Regions from separate parts of the Pseudoalteromonas sp. CST2 genome, predicted to be linked through region 1. Evidence: predicted binding sites of a transcription regulator. Region 1 holds the regulator's gene; each other region holds the start of a gene.
The links. Region 1 encodes sigma-54, which starts transcription at its own class of promoters, with help from an activator protein. Its sites were predicted from a motif close to GTTGGCACGNNNNTNGNNT; they were not measured.
Positions count from the first base shown of each region.

Region 2: the regulator sigma-54 is predicted to act here: its motif matches at 1,251-1,269, upstream of PSH41_RS09270 (PspA/IM30 family protein).
Region 3: the regulator sigma-54 is predicted to act here: its motif matches at 988-1,006, upstream of PSH41_RS06965 (EF-hand domain-containing protein).
Region 4: the regulator sigma-54 is predicted to act here: its motif matches at 1,126-1,144, upstream of PSH41_RS17825 (YggN family protein).

Region 1 covers NZ_JAQREO010000001.1:215,939-218,143, forward strand. The annotation lists gene hpf (ribosome hibernation promoting factor) at 1-271, opposite strand, end outside; gene PSH41_RS00980 (RNA polymerase factor sigma-54) at 299-1,798, opposite strand; gene lptB (LPS export ABC transporter ATP-binding protein) at 1,868-2,205, opposite strand, start outside.
Region 2 covers NZ_JAQREO010000005.1:183,302-185,506, reverse strand. The annotation lists gene PSH41_RS09280 (hypothetical protein) at 1-291, opposite strand, end outside; gene PSH41_RS09275 (PspC domain-containing protein) at 301-507, opposite strand; gene PSH41_RS09270 (PspA/IM30 family protein) at 518-1,210, opposite strand; gene dusA (tRNA dihydrouridine(20/20a) synthase DusA) at 1,456-2,205, opposite strand, start outside.
Region 3 covers NZ_JAQREO010000004.1:16,992-19,196, reverse strand. The annotation lists gene PSH41_RS06975 (MFS transporter) at 1-61, shown strand, start outside; gene PSH41_RS06970 (hypothetical protein) at 190-642, opposite strand; gene PSH41_RS06965 (EF-hand domain-containing protein) at 654-929, opposite strand; gene PSH41_RS06960 (PA4780 family RIO1-like protein kinase) at 1,183-2,037, shown strand; gene PSH41_RS06955 (response regulator) at 2,056-2,205, opposite strand, start outside.
Region 4 covers NZ_JAQREO010000017.1:74,940-77,144, forward strand. The annotation lists gene PSH41_RS17815 (glutathione peroxidase) at 12-503, shown strand; gene PSH41_RS17820 (PA3496 family putative envelope integrity protein) at 615-800, opposite strand; gene PSH41_RS17825 (YggN family protein) at 1,182-1,976, shown strand; gene PSH41_RS17830 (aminotransferase-like domain-containing protein) at 2,035-2,205, opposite strand, start outside.

The DNA.
Region 1 (2,205 bases):
TCTCTTTATGTTTTATGACTTGACGATCGAGCTTGTCAATCAACGAGTCTATAGCGGCATACATATCTTGGTGCTCTGTTGAGGCAAATAAATCTGCGCCACTTACATGAATAGTCGCTTCTGCTTTTTGGTTGAGTTTTTCTACATCGAGAATGACATGCACATTGCTAATATGATCTGAGTGCCTTTCTAGCTTTGCAAATTTATTATTTACATAGTCTCTAAGTGAATCAGTTACTTCTACGTGACGACCAGTTAGGTTTAGTTGCATAAGCATTTCCTCTTTGTTTTTTACGTCTTATATCAAACTCTTTCTCTGATTTGACGGTGGAATAGCTAGCGATTCACGGTATTTTGCTATTGTGCGTCTAGCTACTTTAATTCCTTGCTCTGCCAATATATCCGCAATTTTACTATCACTCAATGGTTTAGCTGAGTTTTCCGCGGCAATTAGCTTTTTAATTAGGGCACGTATTGCGGTTGATGAACACTCTCCGCCGTTTTCAGTGCTTACGTGGCTTGAGAAAAAATACTTAAGCTCAAAAATACCACGTGGCGTATGCATATATTTTTGCGTAGTAACACGCGAAATTGTCGATTCATGCATTTCTACCATTTCAGCAACATCGTTTAAAACCATTGGCTTCATGGCTTCTGGGCCATGTTCAAAAAATGCTTGTTGCTGTTTTACAATACAGTTTGTTACTTTGAGCAGCGTGTCGTTTCTGCTTTCAAGGCTTTTTATAAACCATTTAGCTTCTTGTAAGTGAGAGCGAATAAATTGGCTATCACCACTTGATTTTACGGTACGTGACATAGCCGCGTACTGACTATTTACGCGTATTTTTGGCATGCTATCTGGGTTTAGCTCTACCACCCAGCGGCCTTTTATTTTTTTAACCGACACATCCGGTATTACATACTCCGACTCTTCCCTTACTATGGTATCTGCAGGTTTTGGGTTGAGGGTATGTATTAGGGTCATGACCTCTTTAAGCTCGTCTTCTTTAAGCTTAGTCTTTTTCATTAATGTACGATAGTCGCGTGCCGCTAATAGATCAATGTGATCGGTTAAGATCATTTTAGTTTGTTCTATAAAAGGGGTGTCTTTATCAAACTGGTTTAGCTGAATACACAAGCACTCTTGTAAACTGCGCGCGGCTATACCTACAGGGTCAAATAACTGAATACGCTTTAAAACGGCTTCTATTTCATCAAGTTCAACTTCAACTTCGTCATCGTTTTCTTGGTTAAAGCTCTCTAAAATTTCTTCGCAACTTAGCGTTAAAATACCCGAGTCATCTACAGCTTCTACAATGGCAATAGCAATGGCTTCGTCAGTTGGGCTAAAAGGAGTAAGCTGAAGCTGCCACATTAAATACTCATGTAGCGTTTCAGTAGAGGCACCTTGATAAATAGACTCATCTTCCGGCATTGGGCCTGAGGATGCAGCAGGGGCTGCGCTCATGTACTCATCCCAGGTTACATCCATTGCCATATCATCGCTAACGGTGTCTTTATTTAAAGCTTCGCCACTGTCTTGCTCGTACTCGCTGGTTGTATCGTCAGCCGATGCGCTTACGGTTACATCATCCGTATCTGCTTTTTGCTCATTTTTTCCAGCCGACTCTTCCGTGTAATCTTGCTCTTCTACTTCTAATAGCGGGTTGCTATCAAGTGCTTCTTGTATTTCTTGCTGGAGATCCAATGTACTGAGCTGCAGCAAGCGAATCGCTTGTTGCAATTGTGGAGTCATTGTAAGTTGCTGGCCCATGCGCAGCTGTAATGATTGCCTCATGTATCTCTAACAATCCTTTTATGTTGTTATAATTAATATTAGCAGATGCTTGTAGGTGTGGCTTAAATGTTACAGCCTAAATTGCTCGCCTAAATAAACATCGCGTACAGTTTTGTCATTTAATACGTGTTCTGGGGTGCCAGATGCAATTAGCTCCCCATGAGAAACAATGTAGGCTTTTTCACAAACATCAAGGGTTTCTCTTACATTGTGATCGGTAATTAATACGCCAATGCCACGGTTTTTAAGATGTTCTATTATTTTCTTTATATCTAACACTGAAATCGGATCAACACCAGCAAAAGGCTCATCCAATAAAATAAATTTAGGGTTTGCTGCCAGTGCTCTGGCAATTTCTACACGGCGGCGTTCACCACCAGAAAGCGCCATACCTTGGCTATCGCGAA
Region 2 (2,205 bases), on a different contig from region 1:
GCACAGTACAGCTACAAATAATAATGGCCAGGCTATCATCACTGAACCAAATAACAGTGCCAAAATGGTGCCAACCAGCGCGACAATCCCTGCGCCTATTAATCCCATAGTCACTAATGCCATTACGGCTACCACTGCAATAATAGCGACTAATACGCCAGCCAGCTCCAGTCCTACCCAGCTCATATCTGCAATCCACAGTGGAAACTGCCATGAATCAAAATGTATTAGCGACACAGTATCAGTAAAAAGTAACACATATACGACAACACATATTGCTAAGGTTTTCATATCCCTCTCCTAATACGCACGCTCTTCAAGGCAGCAGTGAGCAATCAAATAACCAAGCGCTACTGCAAACGGAAAACTTATAAATAATAAAATTGTTACTAAGCGTGTTGACCACACTGGAAAATCAAGGCGACGCGCTAACCCACTGCATACGCCCGATATTTTTTTATTCAGTGAATCTTTGTACCAACCACGCTGTGTTTTAAAGTTATTCATACTCTACTCCTTAAGCGCTTTGCGCAGTTGTATTGGTATTACTTTGCTTAACACTGGCTTTTAAACGAGCCAGCTCTGCATCTATTTTTTCATTTTTAACTAAAGACTCAATTTGCTCAGCGGTTGATTGCGCTGTATTTGTAAGTTCATAAGCATCAACCTGTGCTTCTATGCCTTCCACTTTTTGCTCTATCATTTCAAAGCGAGACAAAGCATTTGCGACGTTGTCACTGTGTAATTGCATGTTCACTTTTTCACGTGCAGCAACAATATCGTGGCGTTTTATTAATTGAGCTTGTTTGCTTTTAGCTTGCGCCATTTTTTGCTGTAAACGCTCACAATCTGCCGTAATTTTCTCTATCGACTCTTTTAGAGTATTTAGCTGAGTGTTTTTTGCTGCAATTTGCTCATCTACTCGCTGTTTTTCTACTAACGCAGACTTGGCTAAATCGTCACGGTTTTTAGCAACTGCCAGCTCAGCTTTTGTTTGCCACAAAGTTAAGTCTTTTTGTTTTTGTGCAATTTGGCGTTTAAGCGTTTTTTCTTCGCACAGCAAGGCTGCGGCTGTGCTTCTACATTCGTTAAGCGCTTCTTGCATTTCACTTAGCATAAGGTTGAGGAGTTTTTCTGGGTCTTCTGCTTTATCCAGCATGGCAGCAATATTGGATTGGATAACATCATTTACGCGATTAAATATACTCATTGTTTTGTCCTGTTGTTTTTAATTGATAACAACAACAGGATTCCAAGAGTTATGCCAAGTAACAAAAAGTTATTTATAAGCATTTAAATTCAATTAGTTAGACAGCTAATAAGTTATTTTAAACTGACTAAAAACTGAATGTTAATAAGCGAAAATCACTAATTTATTTATCTTTTGACTAAATTTTAGTTATAAAAAAACCACTTTAAAAAGTGGTTTTTTTATAACTGCTCAGCGCTTTAGTATTACTCAGGCACAAAACTTAATGCTTTATCCATTACCGACAAATCAGCCTGTTTACCGTGACCATTTTCTGAAAGGTGACGTCTAAATCCGCGCGCCCCTGGCTGCCCCTGAAAAATCCCCAGCATATGGCGTGCTATATGCCAAAAGTTAGCACCTAAACGCATTTCCTCTTCTATGTAATCATACATAGCGCGCACCACATCGTGACGAGTCTGAGTATTAGCCACCTCACCGTAAATCTTTTCATCCACCTCATTAAGTATAAATGGATTACTATATGCTTCGCGACCAATCATAACGCCGTCTATATGCGCTAAATGCGCTAGGCTTTCTTCAATTGTTTTAACGCCGCCATTAATGCTTAAATCGAGCTGTGGGTAGTCTTTTTTTAGTTGGTAAACGCGTGGGTAATCAAGAGGCGGTACTTCACGATTTTCTTTAGGGCTTAAACCATTTAACCACGCTTTACGGGCATGAATAATAAAGTCATCACAGCCAACTTTATGGCTGGCTTCAATTAATGCGCATAAAAATTCATACGAGTCTTGCTCATCAATACCGATGCGTGTTTTTACCGTAACAGGAATACTAACTTCGCTTTTCATTGCCGCAACACACTGGGCAACCAGCTCAGGCTCGGCCATTAGGCATGCACCAAAGCGCCCGTTTTGTACTCTATCTGAAGGGCAGCCTACATTTAAGTTAATTTCATCGTAGCCACGCTCACCCGCAAGCTTTGCACACTTTGC
Region 3 (2,205 bases), on a different contig from region 1:
GTATAGCCTGCTCGGTTTGTTAGGTGCTATTAGCGCGATTTTTTTGCCTCAAGCGGAGTAATACCAATGCACAATAATACGTAATCAATTAAGCGAATTGGTATAATAAAAAAGCCCAACAAAATAATTGCCGGGCTTTGGACTTAAGACCTAAGGATAAACAGTCAGCTTTACCTCAAGTTATAACACCTAAGCAGTTACATTTAGCAGTGAGTCACCTTCACTTAAACCAAATTTTTCTTGTACCGATGAAAGAATTGATTCTTTATCTTCATCAGATAGCTGGCTTGAATACTCAGTTAATAACTCATCTAAGTAGCTAACCACTTCGTCAGTATCAACAGATTCTAGCGAGTTTTGCGGCGGCGGTGGCGGGCGCTGCCCTTCAGGGCGTCCTGCATCGCCAATACTTTTAGCGTCAAAATCAAGTTCGCTCATTAAATCAGCCAACTCTTTTGTAGGTGAGATCCCCTGCTCTTCAAATGCAGCTTGAATACTTTGCGCATCTTCCGTACTTAGGTTTTGTGCATCAAATTCTGCAAGTGTTTCTTTAACAAACTCAGTTTGCTCTGAAGTTAAAGCGCTTACTTGGCTAGATTGTTGAGTCATAAAACTCGCTGAGCTACCAATACTGTTGATCATATTTTTCTCCCTTAACGTGCGCGGCGTGGTGGCTTGTGTTCACTTAACTCTTGTTCGCTAATTTCGCCATTCCCATCGGCATCTATTTCGTCAAAAATAGTTTGCGCATCGCCTTGCGGTGGCGCACTTTCGCTAAATTCTGCAAGGCTAATCACACCGTCACCATCTGCATCTATGCTTGAAAAGTCAGGTTTAGGTGGTGGGTTATCACCGCCTCTGGCTGCAACATTGGCTGAAAAAGCCATTGATAATAATGCAGCAACGGCAAAAGTAGAAAAATGCTTCATCGTGGTCACCTTGGGTTAAATATTAATAAAGGGTATGAATATAAAGTACGCTTAAAAAACGCAAACATTGTGCAAACAATAAGGAAATAAAAATAAATCCGATTTTTATCATGTTATTTTTACCTTATTCGGTATTTCGGTTATTGTGATAACTAATTACTTAAAACCACTTTCAACACCTGTTTGAGAGCTAACATACTAAGGACTTATTAACATACATGTTTAATCTTCCAATTTTTCTAGTTGTATCGCAGTGAAAATACCTAAACGCCTCCAGCCACTCGTTGATGATGGCCTAATTGATGAAGTGATAAGCCGCTTAATGAGCGGTAAAGAAGCGGATGTATTTGTGGTGCGCAGCGGTGGCGAAATTCGCTGTGCTAAAGTCTACAAAGATGCCGTTAAACGCAGCTTTAAAAAGGCAGCTCAGTATCAAGAAGGCCGAAAAGTAAGAGGCGGACGCCAAGCCCGCGCCATGGGTAAACGCTCTAGTTATGGGCGACAACTAGAAGAAGAAATTTGGCAAAATGCAGAAGTAGACGCGCTTTCACGTTTATCACGCGCTGGCGTCAGAGTTCCTGATACTTATTACTGTATTGATGGTGTGTTGTTAATGGAGCTTGTGTGCGATGAAGACGGAGATGTTGCTCCACAGTTAGGGCATGTGACCCTTACACAGCAAGACGCTATTGAGCAGTACAGTATGATGGTTCATTATATTAAATTAATGCTGTGCGCTGGTATTATCCACGGTGACTTATCAGAATTTAACGTACTTGTTGATAGTAAAGGGCCTGTAATTATTGACCTTCCACAAGCTGTAAACGCCGCAGCCAATAACAGTGCGCAAGCAATGTTTACGCGCGATGTAAACAACATACGTCGTTATTATGCGCAGTTTGCACCTAGCCTATTAAACACTCATTACGCTAAAGAAATGTGGGCACTGTTTGAAGAGGCCAGCTTAACGCCAAACACTGTGCTCAGCGGAGAATTTGAAGACAGTAACGAATCTGCAGACGTAGATGCGGTACTCGATGAAATACAAGCGGCCGAATACGAAGAGTTCGACCGTTTAGAGCGTATTAAAAACGCTGACGATGAGTAAAACTGCGCTCACGTTTAGCTATTGAGGATGAACAAACCGATAGCCCACACCGTAAACCGACTGAATAACACTGTCGGTTTGCGTTACTTCATCAAGCTTTTTACGTAACTTTTTTATGTGGCTGTCTATAGTACGGTGGCTAACTATACGTTGGTCTGCGTACATGGT
Region 4 (2,205 bases), on a different contig from region 1:
AAGCATCCATCATGCATGAATTTCATCAATTAACGGCTACTGCGTTAGACGGTAAAACAATTAATTTTAGCGACTTTGAAGGCAAGGTTGTGCTTATTGTTAATACCGCAAGTGAGTGTGGTTTTACTAAGCAGTACGAGTCGCTACAAACTCTTCATAGTAAGTACGCGAAAAGCGGATTGGTTATTATTGGTTTTCCATGTAATCAATTTGGTCAGCAAGAGCCAGGCGACGCGACGCAAATACAACAAGGCTGTTTAATTAATTACGGGGTAAGCTTTTTAATGGCCGCTAAAGTGGATGTAAACGGTCGTCACGCCCACCCTGTATTTAGGTATTTAAAATCGGCCTTACCCGGCTTTTTAACACGAAAAATAAAGTGGAACTTCACCAAGTTTTTGATAGCGCCCGATGGCACACCTATCAAGCGCTATGCGCCTTTTACAAAACCAGAAAAGCTAGAAACCACTATTCAACAAGCACTCGCTAAATTAAGTACATAATAAGTAATAAAGAGGCATAAAGCCTCTTTATTGCCAATGTTTAGCCTTTAAACATGCGTAAACGCACATTCAAACCCTAATAAAAAGGCGCATTATTTTAACTAGCACAATTTAGTCTATGTAATCGTTTAAGTCGTCTTCACCTAGATTTTTTCGCAAACGTTTTTGCTCAAGGTAATCTTCCAACTTCTTTTTCACCTTTTGCTTTTTTTTGTCATGCTGATTACGCCCGACCATTTCGTACTCGTCTTCAACAAAATCATCATCTAGCGCATCGTAACTAAATGTCTTACCCACAACCCACTCCATAAAGTGTTTGAGACCAACTCAGGTTTATTCCTGCACTTGGTAAATTAAAAAAATGTTTAGCGCTAAAATACGAACAAATTAGCACCAAAATAAAGCCACGTGACTATCGTAAATAGCCTTCATGTCAATATTGTGAATAAATAGCGCTAAATTAAGAAAGTGGAAAGTGAGAGTTTTTTATCGTTTCGACAAATAAAATTTATCATTTATTTATTTTTAGTGTTTTTGACTAAAAAGTAGTTTATTTATCAAAATTAAAAATCATTAAAAACACACAAATTTCATAACCTACTGTTTTAAAATAAAAATAAATAATGGCACCAAACTTGTTAATACTTAGCTGTCATCAACAATTATTAGAGAATAAACATGAAAAATTTACTATTAGTAAGCGCTTTAATTTGTACACCCGCTGCAATGGCACATAACGATAACAATGCGGGTATTTCGTTTAGCAATGAGCAGTGCAATGTAGAGTTTAAAAACGATGTACGCATTAAACCTAGCGAATTAGAAATTTTTACCGCATCTAATCAATTCATGCGCTTTAACAGCAATGGCAACTTAACTATAAATGGTGAACAAGTATCCATTAACAGCGAACAGCGCCAAGCGCTTACCCAGTATTCTGACAACTTACGTACGCAGCTACCTGAGGTCGCTAATATTGCCCTAGACGGAGTAAAAATAGCCGGTGTAGCATTAGAGGAAGTAGCCAACGCATTTAATATTGATGGCCTTGATGACTTATCTGGCCTGATGGACGATATAAGACTTGAAGTAGAAAACACCTTTTATCAACAAGGTACGTTTGTAATGGGCCAACAAAGCTTTAATCAATTTGGTGAAAACTTTGAACACCAATTTGAGGAGCAAATAGAAACCGTGGTTGAGTCTGCCGTTATGCAATCAATGGGCAGTATTTTAGTTGCTTTAGGCTCTGAGCTGCTTGGTTCGGGTGGAGATATGGATGCATTTGAGCAACGCATGGAAAATATGGGCGCGCAAATAGAAGAAAAAGTAGAGCTGCATGCCAGTTCGCTTGAAAAGCGTGCCAACTCTTTATGCGACAGCTTTGCCAACATTGCACAGCAAGAAGAGCAATTAGTAGCGCAGTTACCGCAGCTAAAAGGCTACGAGTTATTTACCATTAAACAAAATTAATACACCGCACCGTATTTAACATCCCTTTAGCAGCACTTGTATATTAGGTGCTGCTTTTTTATTCTTTTAGCGTGTGAGCCAGCGCACCTAACGTGCTAATAGCCTGCTCTATTTTTTCGCTCCACTGCACCCCATAACTTAGCCTAATACAGCTTTTATACTTATTACTTGCTGAAAAAATAAGTCCAGGGGTTATGCTAATACCAGCTTCTAGCGCCAGTAAAAATAA